DNA from 3 places in the Pseudomonas sp. BN414 genome. Region 2 is predicted to be linked to each of the others. Evidence: predicted binding sites of a transcription regulator. Region 2 holds the regulator's gene; each other region holds the start of a gene.
The links. Region 2 encodes FliA, which starts transcription of late flagellar genes. Its sites were predicted from a motif close to CTAAAGTTTNNNNNNNNNNNGCCGNTAA; they were not measured.

Region 1 (5,785 bases), on a different contig from region 2:
GTTGAGGAAGCGCTCAACCAGCGTCTGCTGGGCCGTACCCTGCCGGAAGTGGTGGTGCGCCTGCTGCAGGAGGCCTGGAGCAAGGTCATGCTGCTGAGCTGCCTCAAGCACGGCGTGGAGTCGTCTGAATGGCAGGCCAGCCAGCAGACCATGGACGATCTGATCTGGAGCGTGGAGCCCCACGAGGCTCCCGAAGCGCGTGCCCGCCTGCTGGAACTGGTGCCGGGCCTGCTCAAGTCCCTGCGCGAAGGGCTGGCCAGCGCCGCGTTCGATCCCTTCTCCACCAGTGAATTCTTCAGCCAGCTGGAGGCCTTGCACGTCCAGGCTTTCCAGCGTTTCCGCAAACCCGAACCGGTGGAAGTGGTTGCCGACGACGGCCTCGAGTCACCGCCTCTGCTGCTCGATCTGCCGGATGAAGATGAGCCGGAAGAGGACGCACCCGCCATGGTTGCCGTGGTCGAGGAAATCGTCCTGGCCGCACCCGGTGAATCCCAGGTGCAGGAGCCCGAGCTCAGCCTGGCGGATGACGAAGAGGCGCTTGGCTTCGTCGATAACCTACGAGTCGGCAGCTGGGTCGAGTTCCAGGAAGACGAAGAGCACAAGCTGCGTTGCAAGCTGGCGGCGCTGATCAAGCCCACCGGCAAGTACATCTTCGTCAACCGTACCGGCATGAAGGTGCTGGAGAAAACCCGCATGGGCCTTGCGGTGGAGTTCCGCCGTCAAGCGATTCGTCTGCTGGACGACGCACTCCTGTTCGATCGCGCCCTGGAATCGGTGATCGGCAACCTGCGTCGGCTCAAGGGGGCTTGAGCCGGTCCAAAGGGCGGGACTTCTGCACACCGCTTTTGTAGGTTGCGGTAGAGCGCAGCGAAACCCAACATGACCATGCCTCCACCCCGCACGTTGGGCTTTGCAGAACTCGGTCAGCTACCGCTCGCCTCTCGCTAAAATGGCTCCACTGCGCCTAAAGTGGGCGGCAGACCAAGGAGCCGACATGCAGCTGGACCTCGCATCCGGTTGGTGCCAGGGCATCAGCCACTGCCCATCGCCCAACTTCAACTGTCGCCCGCAGGGGGAAGTCTCCCTGTTGGTGATCCACAACATCAGCCTGCCGCCCGCGCAGTTCGGCACGGGGAAGGTGCAGGAGTTCTTCCAGAATCGCCTCGATCCCGCCGAGCATCCCTACTTCGAGGGCATTCGCGATCTCAAGGTATCCGCGCATTTTCTGATCGAGCGCGACGGCACCGTCACCCAGTTCGTTTCCTGCAATGAACGAGCTTGGCACGCGGGCGTTTCCCTGTTCGACGGGCGGGACAACTGCAACGATTTTTCCCTGGGAATAGAGCTGGAAGGCACCGATGATCGGCCGTTCACTGAACCTCAGTACGCTGCGCTGATCGCATTGGTGAAGCAGTTGCGCCTCGCGTTCCCGGCTATCACACCGGAGCGGATCTGTGGGCACAGCGATATCGCCCCGGGCCGCAAGACCGATCCGGGGCCTGCGTTTGATTGGGCGCGCCTGCGGGCTGCACTCAAACCTTAGGAAGAGGAGGGACCCATGTATTTTCTGGTGTTGTTGCTGGTGCTCTGGATCGAGAAGTTCTCCGCCTGGCGTCGGCATATCCAGCAAGACGGCTTCTGGCTGCGCGAGCTGGCCAAGGCTGAAAACAATCCACGCCTGAGCGAGCGTCCCTGGGCGATTCTGGCGCTGCTGGTCTTGCCGCCCCTGGTGTTGCTGGCGCTGCTCCTGCTGCTCTTGGAGCCGGTGGCCTATGGCTGGTTGGCATTTCCGGTGCACCTGCTGGTGATCATCTACAGCCTGGGGCGTGGAGACGTGCTGGCTGACCTCGGCCCCTTCCGCGATGCCTGGCGGCGCGGTGACACCCAGGCTGCCTATCACGTCGCTGAACGCGACCTCGGCCTGGAGGCGGACGAGGGCGGCGACCTGTTGCAACAGGTTCAGGGCTATCAGCTCTGGCAGGCGTATCAAGGCTTCTTTGCGGTGATCTTCTGGTATGCGTTGCTCGGGCCCGTGGCGGCCCTGGCCTACCGGCTGTTTGCGCTGGCGGCCGAGCATGCCGCTACACCCGCTTTGCAAGAACGTGCGGAGTCGATTCGCCATGCCTTCGACTGGCTACCTGTCCGAGTGCTGGCAGCGAGTTTCTCGCTGGTGGGCAACTTCGTCGGGGTCAGCCGGGTGCTGCTGCATGAATTACTGAACTGGGACATCTCGGCTCGGCAGTACATCGAACTGGCCGGTCGTGCCGCCGCCGAACTGCCGGAGCCCGTTAGCGGCGATGCCGGCGTGGCAACCCTGGATGCTCTCTGGCAACTGCTGGTTCGCGCGGCTGTGCTCTGGTACGCCGGCTTCGCCGTCTGGGCGCTGCTGTTCTGATCTCCGCTCCATCCCCTGCCCGACGCAACCGTCGGGCAGGCCCTTCCTGCTTAACCTTTAGTTACAGAAACTCCTGCCGATATCGGGTACACAGATGAGCGCGCCAGAATTGTCTGACATGGCTCACAGAAGTAGCTGATTGAAATCCGGTCGCTGTCTGGCAGTGGGGAGAAGCTGCCGGCCTTGGCGGAGCACTGTCAGTCATGCGGAGCGCGCCCATAACAATAAATGAGAACAGGAGACGTCTCGTGAAGACCCTGTTGTATCCTGCCATCGCCCTGATGAACCGACTCAGTTTCGGCATGAAGTTCAGTCTGATCAGTGTTCTGTTCTTCCTGCCGATGTTGATCACCAATTTCTATCTGGTGCGCGACTCCTACCGTCAATTCGTCAATACCCGTTCCGAGTTGCAGAGCCTGGACCTGCTGGGTGCCAGCCTGAATGTGCGGCGCAATCTGGAAAGTCTCAACGACCTGGTCCTGATCAACTCGATGATCGGCCAGTCGGGTCAGGCCGGGGACCTGGAGAAACGCATCACCAGCCTCGAGCAGGATCTGCTCAAGACCCTCCAGGCGCTGGCGCCGGTTACCTCCGAGCCTGAGCAGGTCGAAGCCTTCAATACCAAGCGCGACGAGCTGGTCGCTGCCCTGCAGACCGCCAAGGTCGAGACGTCCCTGCAGAGCAAGAGCGCGATGATCGAGAAGCTGCTGGGCAACTCCCAGGTCTTCATGAAATTCGTCTCCGGCCAGGCCGGGCTCAGCCAGGACGACCAGGCTGACGTGCGCCAGATCACCGAGCTGATCACCACGACCACGCCGCAAGTCACCATGGCACTCGGCAAGGGCCGCGCCGTTGGTGCCTATTCCCTTGGCCAGGGCTTCCTCAACTCCGCCGCCAGCACCAAGCTGGACGACCTGTTGCTGGACCTGGACAAGCTCAACGCCGAATACGGCCTGAAGATCGCCGATGCCCTCGACGGCAGCCCGCGCGGTCACCAGGCGCTGGACGCGCTGACCGCCGCGAGCCGCGACACTATCAAGCAGAACGCGACGCTGTTCGAGGACAAGGTCATCATGGCCGACACCCTCGACACGCCGTGGCAGCAGTTCTACGACCAGGTCAGCACCTCTCTGGAAAAGACCTACCAGCTCAACGACGGCGCCCTGGCGTTCCTCAAGGCTGAGCTGGAAAGCCGTCTGGCTGGCAAGCGCGTGCAGACCGTGTTGCTGGTGGTAGCGCTGGTGATGGTGTTCCTCGCCATCGTCTACCTCTACAGCGGCTTCTATGTGTCCACCCGCACCACCCTGAAGAGCCTGGGCAAGGTGATGGATCAGGTTGCCGGCGGCGACATGACCGTGAGCTTCCGGGCTGAGAGTCGTGATGAGCTGGGTGAGTTGGGCCAGGTGTTCAACGGCACCGTGGTTAAGATCCATGACCTGATCGAACTGGTTGGCCACACCGTCTCCGAAGTCGAACGCCAGGCCGGCCGTGTCGAGCAGGTTTCGGGTGAAAGCAACATCGCTGTCGCCGGGCAACGCAGCCAGATCGAGCAGGTGGCCACGGCCATGAACCAGATGTCTGCCACCGCGCAGGAAGTCGCGCGCAGTGCCGCCGCGGCCGTGGACAGCGCCCAGAGCGTCAACCAGGAAACCGTCAGCGGCCGCGCCCTGGTGGAGTCCCAGTTGGGCAGCATCGAGAAGCTGGCCAGCGAGATCGACCAGTCGGTGAGCGTGATCAACCAGCTGGCTGCGGACAGCGCCTCCATCAGCCGCGTGCTGGAAGTGATCAAGGGCATCGCCGAGCAGACCAATCTGCTGGCCCTGAACGCTGCCATCGAAGCGGCGCGTGCGGGTGAGCAGGGGCGTGGTTTCGCCGTGGTGGCAGACGAGGTGCGTACGCTGGCCAAGCGTACCCAGCAGTCCACTGAGGAAATCGAGCAGATGATCGTCAAGCTGCAGGGCGGTGTCGGCGCTGCGGTCAAGGCGATGAACGTCAGCCACCAGATGGCCGACGGCACCGTCAACCAGTCCGGCAAGGTGCAGGCCGCGCTGGAAAACATCCTCGGTGCGGTGGGCATGATCGTCGACCAGAACCAGCAGATCGCTGCCGCCGCTGAACAGCAGACCGCAGTGGCCCACGATATCGACCAGAACATCGTGGAGATCAACCACGCCGGCGAGCGCACTGCCGAAGGGGCGAGTCAGACCGAGAAGGCCAGTCGCGAGCTGTCCGGCCAGGTCGCGCAGCTCAAGCAGCTGATTGGTGCGTTCCGCGTCTGAGGTTTGACCTGATGAAAAAGCCCGCCGATTGGCGGGCTTTTTTTGTGCTCGGTGTTCGCGGTCTTCCTGTGGGGGCGAATTCATGTCCCCACCTCATTTTCCAAGGTTCAGGCCCGTGTGGGCTTCAGGATTACGTGTGCCTCGCCGGCGCGAGTCACCCCTCGCCCGCCTGCGGGAGAGGGGCGGGGGAGAGGGTTGCATCAGGCTGGTGCGGAAGCCTGGCTAACGCCGACAGAGCCAATGAATTCGCCCCTACAAGGAAGGTTCACCCCGCCAGGTCGCGCCAGCCGAACACTTCGCAGGCATTACGCGTACTCGCTTGGGCCAGCTCCTCGGGCGTAACCCCGCGAATCTCCGCCAGGGCCAGACAGATGTCCGGCAGGAATTCCGGGCTGTTGCGGCCGTAGGGATGCATGGCGGGCGCCATGTCCGGTGAGTCGGTTTCCAGGACGATGTCCTCCAGCGGCAACTGCGCCACCACCTTGCGCAGGCGTTTGGCCTGGTGCCAGGTGGGCGCACCGCCAAGGCCCAGGCGGAAGCCCAGCTTGCGGTACTCCTTCGCTTCCTCAAGGCTGCCGGCGAAGGCGTGGATGATGCCGGGACGCTTGAGGCGGAAGCGTTTCAGGGTGGCGATCACTGCTGCATGACTGCGTCGTACATGCAGCAGCGGCGGTAGCTCGAACTCCGCCGCCAGCGCCAGCTGGGCTTCGAACAGGCGCTGCTGGGCGTCACGATCCAGTTCAGCGACGAAGTAGTCCAGGCCGATTTCGCCCACCGCGCAGAGCTTGGGATTGCCCGCATGGCGCTCCAGCCACTGGCGCAGTTCCCGCACGTGCTCATCCCGGTGTTGCGCCAGGTAGATCGGATGCAGGCCGAGCGCGGTGCAGAAGTCATCCCCGGCGTTGGCCATGTCCCAGACCCGCTCCCAGTTCTCGCGAAACACGCCGAGCAGCACCTGACGGCGCACGCCCCGCACGCGGCAGCGCGCCAGGACCTCGTCGCGGTCAGCGTCGAAGTCGGGGAAGTCCAGGTGGTTATGGGTATCGATCAGCATGGCGCCAGCATATACCGCCTTTTCCGGTTCGACATGCCCATTCCCAGGGCGTTCGGG
Region 2 (5,785 bases):
CCGAAGCCATCGCGAACATCGCGCCGAAGAGTCAAGATCCCGCCGCGTTGGTCGCGGCGGTCCGTGTCTCGCTGGCGCGCGCAATCGTGCAAAGCATTGTAGGACTAGAGCCGGAGCTGCCTGTGATCACTCTGGAACCCAGGTTGGAACAGATATTGCTGAATAGCCTGCAGAAGGCCGGACAAGGTTCGGAAGATGGCGTTCTCCTCGAACCCGGAATGGCCGAGAAGCTGCAACGTTCCCTGGTGGAAGCGGCGCAGCGCCAGGAAATGCTCGGCAAGCAGGCGATCCTGCTGGTGGCCGGACCGATCCGGGCGATGATGTCGCGCTTCGCAAGGCTCGCCGTGCCAACCATGCACGTACTGGCCTACCAGGAAATACCGGACAACAAGCAGGTCACCATAGTTGCGACTGTGGGGCAGAACTAACCGAGGTCAACGGCCATGCAGGTCAAACGTTTCTTCGCCGCCGATATGCGTCAAGCCATGAAGCTGGTGCGTGATGAACTGGGCGCGGATGCCGCCATCATCGGTAACCGCCGTGTCGCCGGCGGTGTCGAGCTGACCGCGGCGCTGGACTACCCGATGCCGGCAGCGGCCCCGAGCAGGCCGAACCCGGCCCTCGAGGCGGAGTTGCGCAAGACCCAGGCGCGCATTGCCGAAGCCCAGGCTGAGTTGACCACCCGTGCTCAGGCCGACGCCGGCAAGGACCGTCAATTGTTCGCCGGGGAGCCCCTGACCGCCATCGAGTCGGAGCTGCCGGAATCCGCCCTGGCCGCTGCCATGAATCGCCCTCGCGCGGTACCCCGTGCTGTGGAGCCCGTCAGTGCGCCCCAGCCCGCTGCCGTGGATCAGGCCGCCCTGGATGCCATGCGCTTCGAACTGAGCGGCCTGCGTGAACTGATCGAAGTGCAACTCGGCTCCATCGCCTGGGGCCAGATGCAGAGCCGCCGCCCGCAGCAGGCCAGCCTCTGGCGCCGCCTGCAGCGCATGGGCCTGCCGGCTGAACTGGCCCGCGCCCTGCTGGACAAAGTGGCCAAAGTCAGCGAGCCGCGCCAGGCCTGGCGCATGCTGCTGGCGCACCTGGCTCACGCCATTCGCACGCCGCAGATCGAACCGATGGAAGAGGGTGGCGTGATCGCCCTGGTCGGTCCGGCCGGCATGGGCAAGACCACAACCCTGGCCAAGATGGCTGCCCGCTACGTGCTCAAGTACGGCGCGCAAAACGTCGCCCTGGTGAGCATGGACAGTTTCCGCATCGGCGCCCAGGAGCAGATCAAGACCCTGGGCCGAATCCTCAATGTGCCGGTGACCCTCGTCGATCCGGGCCAATCCCTGACCCAGGCCATCGCGCCCCTGGCCCGCAAGCGTGTGGTGCTGATCGATACCGCCGGTCTGCCGGTCAACGATCCGGCCCTGACCATGCAGCTCGAAGCGCTGGCCAGCCGGGCGATAAACGCGAAGAATCACCTGGTGATGGCGGCCACCAGCCAGAGCCAGGTGCTCAAGGCGGCCTATCACAGCTACAAGCGTTGCGGCCTGGTCGGTTGCATCATCACCAAGGCGGATGAAGCCGCCAGCCTGGGCGAGGTATTGGGACTGGCTATCGGCCAGCATCTCCCGGTAGCCTATCTGGCCGACGGCCCGCGAATCCCGGATGATCTGCAGGTTCCGCGCAGCCACCAGCTGGTGAGTCGTGCGGTCAGCCTCCAGGCTCCGGAGGACCCGAGTGAAGAAGCCATGGCCGATCTGTTCGCCGGGCTTTACCAGAATCCGGCGCGCCGCGCCGGTTGAAGAATTGTGAGCCGCCCCGTGTGGGGCGGTGCTGGACCGCCAAACTGGCCCCTAAGGCAAGGTATTTGAAATGGGTAGTATGCATCCCGTACAGGTGATCGCGGTGACCGGCGGCAAGGGCGGCGTTGGCAAGACCAACGTGTCCGTCAACCTCTCGCTGGCCCTGGCCGATCTCGGCCGCCGCGTCATGTTGTTGGACGCCGACCTCGGCCTGGCCAACGTCGACGTCCTGCTCGGCCTTACCGCCAAGCGCACCCTGGCCGATGTGATCAATGGCGAATGCGACCTGCGCGACGTGCTGTTGCAGGGGCCGGGGGGCATTCGCATCGTCCCGGCCGCCTCCGGCACCCAGAGCATGGTGCAGCTTTCGCCCATGCAGCACGCCGGCCTGATCCAGGCATTCAGCGAGATCAGCGACAACCTCGACGTGCTGGTGATCGACACCGCCGCCGGCATCGGCGATTCGGTGGTCAGCTTCGTCCGTGCCGCCCAGGAAGTGATAGTGGTGGTCTGCGACGAACCCACCTCCATCACCGACGCCTACGCGCTGATCAAACTGCTCAACCGCGACTACGGCATGAGCCGCTTCCGCGTGCTGGCCAACATGGCCCACAGCCCGCAGGAAGGGCGCAACCTGTTCGCCAAGCTGACCAAGGTTACCGATCGCTTCCTCGATGTCGCCCTGCAGTACGTGGGCGCCGTCCCCTATGACGAATCGGTGCGCAAGGCCGTGCAGAAGCAACGCGCGGTCTATGAAGCCTTCCCGCGCTCGAAGTGCTCCCTGGCGTTCAAGGCCATCGCACAGAAGGTCGACAGCTGGCCGCTGCCGGCCAATCCGCGGGGCCACCTGGAGTTCTTCGTCGAGCGGCTGGTCCGGCAGCCGTCCACGGAAACCCCTGTATGACACCCGCCACGGGGCTGCGTATGTACGGCAAGGCACAGGCAAGGGATTCGCAACATCAGCTGATCGAACGCTACGCCCCCCTGGTCAAGCGCATCGCCTATCACCTGCTCGCGCGCCTTCCGGCCAGCGTTCAGGTGGAAGACCTCATGCAGTCTGGGATGATCGGACTGCTCGAAGCCTCGAAGAAATACGATGGCAGCAAGGGTGCCAGTTTCGAAACCTACGCCGGCATCCGCATCCGCGGGGCCATGCTCGACGAGGTCCGCAAGGGCGACTGGGCGCCACGTTCGGTGCACCGCAACACGCGCATGGTGAGTGACGCGATCCGCACCATCGAGGCCCGAACAGGTCGCGACGCTAAAGATCAGGAAGTTGCTGCCGAACTTGGATTGAGTCTCGAAGACTACTACGGCATCCTGAGCGACACCTTGGGCAGCCGCCTGTTCAGCTTCGACGACCTGTTGCAGGACGGCGAGCAGGGCGGTGTGCACGAGGACGCCGGTGTCACCCAATTCTCGCCTTCCCATGATCTGGAAGAAGACCGTTTCCAGGCCGCGCTGGCTGATGCCATCGCGAACCTGCCGGAGCGTGAGCGCCTGGTGCTGGCGCTGTATTACGACGAAGAACTGAACTTGAAGGAAATCGGTGAAGTGCTGGGGGTCAGCGAATCACGTGTCAGCCAGTTGCATAGCCAGTGCGCCGCACGCCTGCGCGCACGGCTCGGCGAGTGGCGCGCGCGCTGAACGGTACACCGCTTTCAGATTTGGATGGCGTCCCCGGCAAGAGGGACGTTTGAGACTGTACGGAGGTCGACTTGGACAAGAACATGAAAATCCTCATCGTTGATGATTTCTCGACGATGAGACGCATCATCAAGAACCTCTTGCGCGACTTGGGATTCACCAATACCGCCGAAGCGGACGATGGCACCACCGCCCTGCCCATGCTGCACAGCGGCAACTTCGACTTCCTCGTGACCGACTGGAACATGCCCGGCATGACCGGTATCGACCTGCTGCGCGCGGTACGCGCCGATGAGCGCCTGAAACACCTGCCGGTGCTGATGGTGACTGCCGAGGCCAAGCGCGACCAGATCATCGAAGCGGCCCAGGCCGGTGTGAACGGCTATGTGGTCAAGCCTTTCACTGCCCAGGTCCTGAAAGAAAAAATCGAGAAGATCTTCGAGCGGGTCAACGGCTGAATGTCAGCCGCGAGGGCACCATGGACCAGAAAGAACACCTGCTGGGAGACTTCGAGTCGACCCTGAAAGACCGTGCGCGGGAACTGGTGGACAGCCTCGAAAAAGGCAACTTCACCGACGCCGTACAACTCATCCACGAACTCAATCACGTCCGTGATCGCGGCCTCTACCAGGAAGTCGGCAAGCTCACCCGTGAGCTGCACAACGCCATCGTCAACTTCCAGATCGACCCGCACCTGCCCCATGCCAAGGAGATGTCGCAGATCGCCGATGCGACCGACCGCCTTTCCTATGTGGTGCAGATGACCGAAAAGGCCGCGAACCGCACCATGGATCTGGTGGAGGAAAGCGCGCCGCTGCTGGGCGGCCTGAGCGACGAAGCCCAGAAGCTGGGTGAGGAATGGGGCCGCTTCATGCGTCGGGAAATCGGCGCGGACGGATTCCGTGACCTGGCCCGCCGCATCGAGCAATTCCTCGCCCGCAGCCAGCGCGACACCGATGCGCTGTCCGGGAAGCTCAACGACATCCTGCTCGCACAGGACTACCAGGACCTCACCGGCCAGGTGATCAAGCGCGTCACGCAACTGGTCACCGAGGTGGAAAGCAACCTGGTCAAGCTGGTGATGATGGCCAGCCAGGTCGATCGCTACGCCGGCATCGAGCACGACCACGCCGCGCTGCGCGCAGAGCTGGAACAACAAAAAAATCCTTCCAGGGGTGAAGGTCCGCAGATCCATGCCGATATACGTGAGGACGTGGTGTCCGGACAGGACGACGTCGACGATCTGCTATCCAGCCTTGGGTTTTAGGGAGCACTCCACTTATGAGCTTCGACGCCGATGAAGAAATCCTCCAGGACTTCCTGGTAGAGGCCGGCGAGATTCTGGAGCAATTGTCCGAGCAGCTGGTCGAGCTGGAAAGCCGCCCGGACGACATGGACCTGCTCAACGCGATTTTCCGTGGTTTCCATACCGTGAAAGGTGGCGCGGGCTTCCTCCAGCTGAACGCTCTGGTGGAGTGCTGCCATATCGCCGAAAACGTCTTCGACATCCTGCGCAAGGGCGAACGCCGCGTGGATGCCGAGCTGATGGACGTGGTGCTGCAGGCGCTGGACACGGTCAATGAAATGTTCCGCGAAGTGCGTGAGCGCAGTGAACCGACGCCCGCAACGCCGGAACTGCTGGCTGCCTTGTCGCGCCTGGCCGAACCTGCCGGTGACGAGCCCGTGGCCGCCGCTCCGGCAGCTCCGGCTCCGGTGATCGCCGAGCCGGCTCGCGTCGAAGCGAACGCCGATATCACCGACAGCGAGTTCGAGCAGTTGCTCGACGCGCTGGGCGATAACGTCGGTGGCACCGCCGAGCCCGTCGCTGCTGCTGCCACTGCCGATGAAATCACCGACGACGAATTCGAAGCACTGCTCGACCAACTGCACGGCAAGGGCAAGTTCGCGGCTGTAGCGGAGCCGGAAGCCGCCGTAGCAGCCAGCGCTCCGGTGAGCGCCCTGGTCACCGCTGGCGGTGGCGATGAAATCTCCGACGACGAGTTCGAGGACCTGCTCGACCAGTTGCATGGCAAGGGCAAGTTCAATGGCGCCACCGAAGTGGCAGCCATCACCCCGCCCGCGCCCGTCGTGCCGGCCGCCCCGGTCGCTGGCGCTGGTGAAAACATCACCGACGACGAGTTCGAAGCGCTGCTCGACCAGCTGCACGGTAAGGGCAAGTTCAACGGCGCTACTGAAGAACCGGTTGCCGCTGCCGCTGTCAGCCGTCCCGCACCCGTTGCTGCTCCGGCTCCGGCTGCCAGGCCCGCCGCCAAGGCCGAACCGGCCCCGGCGCCCCGTCAGCCCGCCGCACCGGCAGCCGCTGGCAATGGTGCTGCCGGCCCTGC
Region 3 (5,785 bases), on a different contig from region 2:
AGCGCAAGCCCTGGCGAAAGAAACCCAGCCTGCTCGACAAGAGCTTCGAAAGAGAGCTGGAAAAGATCGAGAAAGAGTTGCGAGAGGAACCCTGACAGATTGTCGCACCCCGCCCGTCGGGAGAATCGCTCGTATTGATTTGCGACAACTTCAGTAGGGAACGTTGGAAGCCGCTCGGCGTCAGGGACTGGGCGACGACCGGTTTTCTGGCATAATCGCGGCCCCTTCATGACCTCAGTCACAAAACTTTCATGTTCGATCTCTTCAGCGGGCTAGATGCCTGGCTGGTGCTGAGCCTCTGTCTCGCCCTGGCATTCGTCCTGACCTTCGAGTTCATCAACGGTTTCCATGACACCGCCAACGCGGTGGCCACAGTCATCTACACCAAGGCCATGTCGCCCTACCGGGCGGTGTTCCTTTCGGGAGTCTTCAACTTCCTCGGTGTGTTGCTGGGCGGCGTTGGCGTGGCCTATGCCATCGTCCACCTGCTGCCCGTGGAACTGCTGATCAATGTCAATACCGGCCATGGCCTGGCCATGGTGTTCAGCCTGCTCACCGCGGCCATCGCCTGGAACCTGGGCACCTGGTACTTCGGTATTCCGGCTTCCAGCTCCCACACCCTGATCGGTTCGATCCTCGGTGTCGGCCTGGCCAACGCCGTTCTGACCGAAGTTCCGCTTGCCGAAGGCGTGAACTGGGGCAAGGCCATCGATATCGGCCTGTCGCTGATCTTCTCGCCGGCAGCCGGTTTCCTGGTCGCTGCCCTGGTGCTGCTCAGCCTGAAGTGGCTGTATCCGCTGTCGAAGATGCACAAGACGCCGGAAACCCGTAAAGAACTGGACGAGAAGAAGCACCCGCCCTTCTGGAACCGCCTGGTGCTGGTACTTTCCGCCATGGCCGTGAGCTTCGTGCACGGTTCCAACGACGGCCAGAAAGGCATCGGCCTGATCATGCTGGTGCTGATCGGTATCGTGCCGGCCAAGTTCGTCCTGGACCTGAACAGCACCACCTACCAGATCGAGCGTACCCGCGACGCGGCGACCCACCTGAGCCAGTTCTACCAGCGTCATACCGACACCCTCGGCGAGATGCTGGCGCTGGGCAAAAGCAATGGCAGCGAGATGCCGCAGCTTTATCGCTGCGATCCCAAGCAGACCGAGCCGACCATCGCCGCCCTGCTCAACAGCCTCAACGGCGTGGCCAACTACCGTGACCTGAGTGACGAAACCCGCGTGGAAGTCCGCCGCTACCTGCTCTGCCTGGACGACACCGCGAAGAAGGTAGGCAAGCTCTCCGAACTGCCGGCCCGCGAAAAGGCCGACCTGGAGAAGCTGCGCAAGGACCTGACCGCCACCACCGAATACGCACCGTTCTGGGTGATCCTGGCCGTGGCCCTGGCCCTTGGCATCGGCACCATGGTGGGTTGGAAGCGCGTGGTACGGACCGTCGGAGAGAAGATCGGCAAGCACGGCATGACCTACGCACAGGGCATGAGCGCGCAGATCACCGCGGCCTGCGCCATTGGCCTCGCCAACGTCTACAGCCTGCCGGTGTCTACCACCCACGTGCTGTCCTCCGGCGTCGCCGGCACCATGGTCGCCAACAAGAGCGGCCTGCAAGGTGGCACCGTGCGCAACATCCTGATGGCCTGGGTGCTCACCCTGCCGACCACGATCGTGTTGTCCGCCGCCCTCTTCTGGCTGGCCATCACCTTCATCGTCTGATTCGGACGAGCATGAAAAAGGGCGCCTTGTGGCGCCCTTTTTCGTTCTGTAAATCGCTGCGCTTCTGTAGGGGCGAATTCATTCGCCAAGGGCGGCGAAGCTGCCCCCAAGTGAATCGCAGGGCAGACCTTCGGCCTGCATGTCGATTGAAATCGACCCCACAAAGGCAACCGCACACCTCAACGGCGCTTGCTACCACCCAACAACGATCCCATCAGGCCGCGCACCAGTTGCCGGCCGAGCTGGTTGGCCGCCTGGCGCACCGCGGTCTTCATCGCCTGACTGGCGAAGGAGCCCAGTAACTCACCGGCAAGATCTCCCATGCCAGGTGGGCTGGCCTGCGCCTTGCCGCCCTTCTGCGCCGGCTCTTCGGCGGGTGCCTGGGCGGCACGGGCGGTGAGCATTTCATAGGCGGATTCGCGATCGATCGGCTTGTCGTAACGCCCGGCCTGTGGCGAGCTTCGCACCAGCGCGGCGCGTTCGCTGTCATTCAGTGGGCCGATTCGTGACTGAGGCGGTGCGATGGCTACGCGCTGGACCATGGCCGGGGTGCCCTTCTCTTCCAGCGTCCCCACCAACGCCTCGCCGATGCCCAGTTCAGTGAGCACGCTCAATGAGTCGAACGCGGGATTCGGGCGGAAACCATCGGCCACTGCGCGCAGCGACTTCTGTTCCTTGGCGGTGAAAGCGCGCAGGCCATGCTGGATGCGCAAGCCGAGCTGCGCCAATACGTCATCCGGCAGGTCGCTGGGGGATTGAGTGACGAAGTACACGCCAACACCCTTGGAGCGAATCAGTCGCACCACCTGCTCCAGGCGCTCCTGCAGGGCCTTCGGGGTACCGGCGAAGAGCAGATGCGCCTCATCGAAGAACAGCGCCAGCACCGGCTTGTCCGCATCGCCACGCTCAGGCAATTGCTCGAAGAGTTCGGCCAGCAGCCAGAGCAGGAAGGTGGCATAGACCTTGGGCGCCTCGTGGACGAGCCGACTGGCGTCCAGTAGATGGATGCGCCCACGGCCGTCGCGGTCCGGCTGGAGAATGTCCTCCAACTGCAGTGCCGGCTCGCCGAACAGCGCCTCGGCACCCTGCTGCTCCAGGGTGGCCAGGCGTCGCAGGAGGGCCTGGGCGGAGGCGCCAGCGAACAGGGCACGGTCCTCCCCCAGCAGTTCCGGGTGATCCTTGAGATGGTTGAGCAGCGCCTTGAGGTCCTTCAGGTCGAGCAACAGCAGGCCTTCGCGGTCGGCGACCTGGAAGGCGGCATAAAGCGCGGCCTGCTGGCTGTCGGTCAGCTCCAGCAGGTTGCCCAGTAGTAACGGGCCCATCTCGCTGAGGGTGGTGCGCAGCGGATGGCCAGAGTGCCCGGCGACATCCCACAGGGTTACCGGGTAAGCCTGCGGCCGATGACCAAGCCAGGGCATGGAAGCGATGCGCTCGGCCACCTTGCCCTGGGGATTGCCCATGGCGCCAAGGCCGCAGAGATCGCCTTTGATATCCGCCGCGAACACCGCCACACCGGCATCGCTGAAGACTTCGGCCAGGCGCTGCAGGGTCACTGTTTTGCCGGTGCCGGTCGCGCCAGCGATAAGACCATGGCGATTGGCCAGCTTCATGGCCTGGGAGACGGCAGTGCCCTGGGGGTCAGCGCCGAGAATCAGGGAGTTTTGATCGGGCATTTCGCCTTCCTCGGTTAAAGCTTTCATTGATTCCCGCCGATATATAAACCGACGTTTCTACTCAGTTTTTCAGCACTCACGTGCCATGAAGACTGGTGCCTGACCCAACCGGACGCAAGCAAACATGATCAAAAACCTCAGGTTCAGCCACAAGATTCTGCTCGCCGCCTCGCTGGTGGTCATTGCAGCCTTCTCGCTGTTCACCCTGTACAACGATTACTTGCAAAGGAATGCGCTCCGAGACGATCTGGAAAACTATCTGCAGGAAATGGGCGATGTCACCGCCAGCAATATCCAGAACTGGCTTTCGGGCCGAATTCTGCTGGTGGAAAGTGTGGCCGAATCCCTTGCAGCCAACCCTTCAGCCGATGCCGTACCTGCACTGCTGCAACAGCGGGCACTGAGCTCGACTTTCGCGTTCACCTACTTCGGCACGCAAGACGGGCAATTCACCATGCGCCCGAATAGCGCGATGCCCGATGGCTACGATCCGCGCACCCGCCCCTGGTACCAGGGCGCCAAGAGTGCCGGCGGCACCACGCTCACCGAACCCTACGTGGATGCGGCAACCGGCCAGTTGATCATGACCATTGCCACGCCGGTGCAGTCCCTCGGCGTCGCGGGCGGCGACCTGAGCCTGCAGACACTGGTGCAGATCATCAATGCGCTGGACTTCGACGGCATGGGCTACGCCTTCCTGGTCAGCGCCGACGGCAAGGTCCTGGTGCATCCGAACAAGGACCTGGTGATGAAGAGCCTGCGGGACATCTATCCGCAGAACACGCCCGCCATCAGCACCGGCTTCAGCGAAGTCGAAGTGGACGGCACCACGCGCATCCTCACCTTCGCCCCGGTTAAAGGACTGCCCTCGGTGAACTGGTACATCGGCGTATCGGTGGACAAGGACAAGGCCTACAGCATGCTCAATGAGTTCCGCGCGTCGGCCATCATCGCCACCGTGATCGCCGTGGTGATCATCATGATCCTGCTCGGCATGCTGATCCGCGTGCTGATGCAGCCTCTGCACATCATGGGTCGCGCCATGCAGGACATCGCCCAGGGTGAAGGCGACCTGACTCGCCGCCTGGCGATCCACACCCAGGATGAGTTCGGCGAGCTGGCCAGCGCCTTCAACCGTTTCCTCGAGCGTATCCACAGTTCGATCCGCGAAGTGTCTTCGGCCACTAATCAGGTCAATCAGGTCGCCAAACTGGTGCTCAACGCCTCCAACTCGTCCATGAGCAACTCCGACGAGCAGGCCAACCGCACCAACAGCGTCGCCGCCGCGATCAACGAACTCGGCGCCGCGGCCCAGGAAATCGCCCGCAACGCCGCCGACGCCTCGAACCAGGCGTCTTCCGCGCGCACCCTGGCCGAGGATGGCCGCCAGGTGGTGGAACGCACCATCTCCGCGATGAACGAGCTGTCCGGGAAGATCCGCGCCTCCTGCGGCAACATCGAGACGCTGAACAGCAAGACGGTGAACATCGGCCAGATCCTCGAAGTGATCAAAGGCATCTCTGAACAGACCAACCTGCTGGCGCTCAACGCCGCCATCGAAGCCGCCCGCGCCGGGGAAGCCGGCCGTGGTTTCGCCGTGGTGGCCGATGAGGTACGCAACCTGGCCCACCGCACCCAGGAGTCGGCGCAGGAAATCCAGCAGATGATCGAGGAGCTGCAGGTCGGCGCCCGCGAGGCGGTCACGACCATGACCGAGAGCCAGCGCTACAGCGAGCAGAGTGTGGAAATCGCCAACCAGGCCGGCGAGCGCCTGGGCAGCGTGACTCACCGCATCGGCGAGATCGACGGCATGAACCAGTCGGTGGCCACCGCCACCGAGGAACAGACCGCCGTGGTCGACTCGCTGAACATGGACATCACCGAGATCAACACCCTCAACCAGGAAGGCGTGGAAAACCTCCAGGCAACCCTGCGCGCCTGTGCCGACCTGGACCAGCAGGCCGCGCGCCTGCAGCAGTTGGTGGGCAGCTTCCGGATCTGACGGCTACCCTCTCCCCCGGCCCCTCTCCCTGAAGTGGAGAGGGGTGACTCGCGCCTGGCAATTCGTCGCAAGCCTGCACGATCTACTCCCTCTCCCTTCAGGGAGAGGGTTGGGGAGAGGGAAACCAACCCGCAGCAGAGCCACAAACAAGAAAGGCGCCCTAGGGCGCCTTCTTCGTTTCTTCCTCTTCCTGCGTCTTTCGCCACAACTCCGCCGCGCCGGGGAACTCGGTGCCGTTCTCCTCGCTCAGCTCATCGGGGTCATAGCGTCGTACGCAGCCTTCGCCAAGGGTGGGCGGCGGGTTGGAGGTGGCTCGGTCAAGTGGGTCAGCCATGGGGCAATCCTCAGACTTCCGGGGGTTGTTCAGCGTCATGCCGGGCAAAACC

Region 1: E8E95_RS29015 (methyl-accepting chemotaxis protein) is a predicted target of FliA. The motif match lies at 2,451-2,478, and genes of this name have one in related genera.
Region 3: E8E95_RS30215 (methyl-accepting chemotaxis protein) is a predicted target of FliA. The motif match lies at 3,413-3,440, and genes of this name have one in related genera.

Annotation. Positions count from the first base shown of each region.
Region 1 is NZ_SSOL01000079.1:249,625-255,409, forward strand. It holds gene E8E95_RS29000 (DUF1631 domain-containing protein) at 1-810, shown strand, start outside; gene ampD (1,6-anhydro-N-acetylmuramyl-L-alanine amidase AmpD) at 995-1,543, shown strand; gene ampE (regulatory signaling modulator protein AmpE) at 1,559-2,395, shown strand; gene E8E95_RS29015 (methyl-accepting chemotaxis protein) at 2,644-4,674, shown strand; gene E8E95_RS29020 (TatD family hydrolase) at 4,940-5,728, opposite strand.
Region 2 is NZ_SSOL01000071.1:197,232-203,016, reverse strand. It holds gene flhA (flagellar biosynthesis protein FlhA) at 1-428, shown strand, start outside; gene flhF (flagellar biosynthesis protein FlhF) at 444-1,793, shown strand; gene fleN (flagellar synthesis regulator FleN) at 1,864-2,697, shown strand; gene fliA (RNA polymerase sigma factor FliA) at 2,694-3,440, shown strand; gene E8E95_RS18975 (chemotaxis response regulator CheY) at 3,524-3,898, shown strand; gene E8E95_RS18970 (protein phosphatase CheZ) at 3,919-4,707, shown strand; gene E8E95_RS18965 (chemotaxis protein CheA) at 4,722-5,785, shown strand, end outside.
Region 3 is NZ_SSOL01000079.1:513,248-519,032, reverse strand. It holds gene E8E95_RS30230 (hypothetical protein) at 1-95, shown strand, start outside; gene E8E95_RS30225 (inorganic phosphate transporter) at 252-1,724, shown strand; gene E8E95_RS30220 (helicase HerA-like domain-containing protein) at 1,904-3,397, opposite strand; gene E8E95_RS30215 (methyl-accepting chemotaxis protein) at 3,522-5,399, shown strand; gene E8E95_RS30210 (hypothetical protein) at 5,560-5,733, opposite strand; gene E8E95_RS30205 (CBS domain-containing protein) at 5,744-5,785, opposite strand, start outside.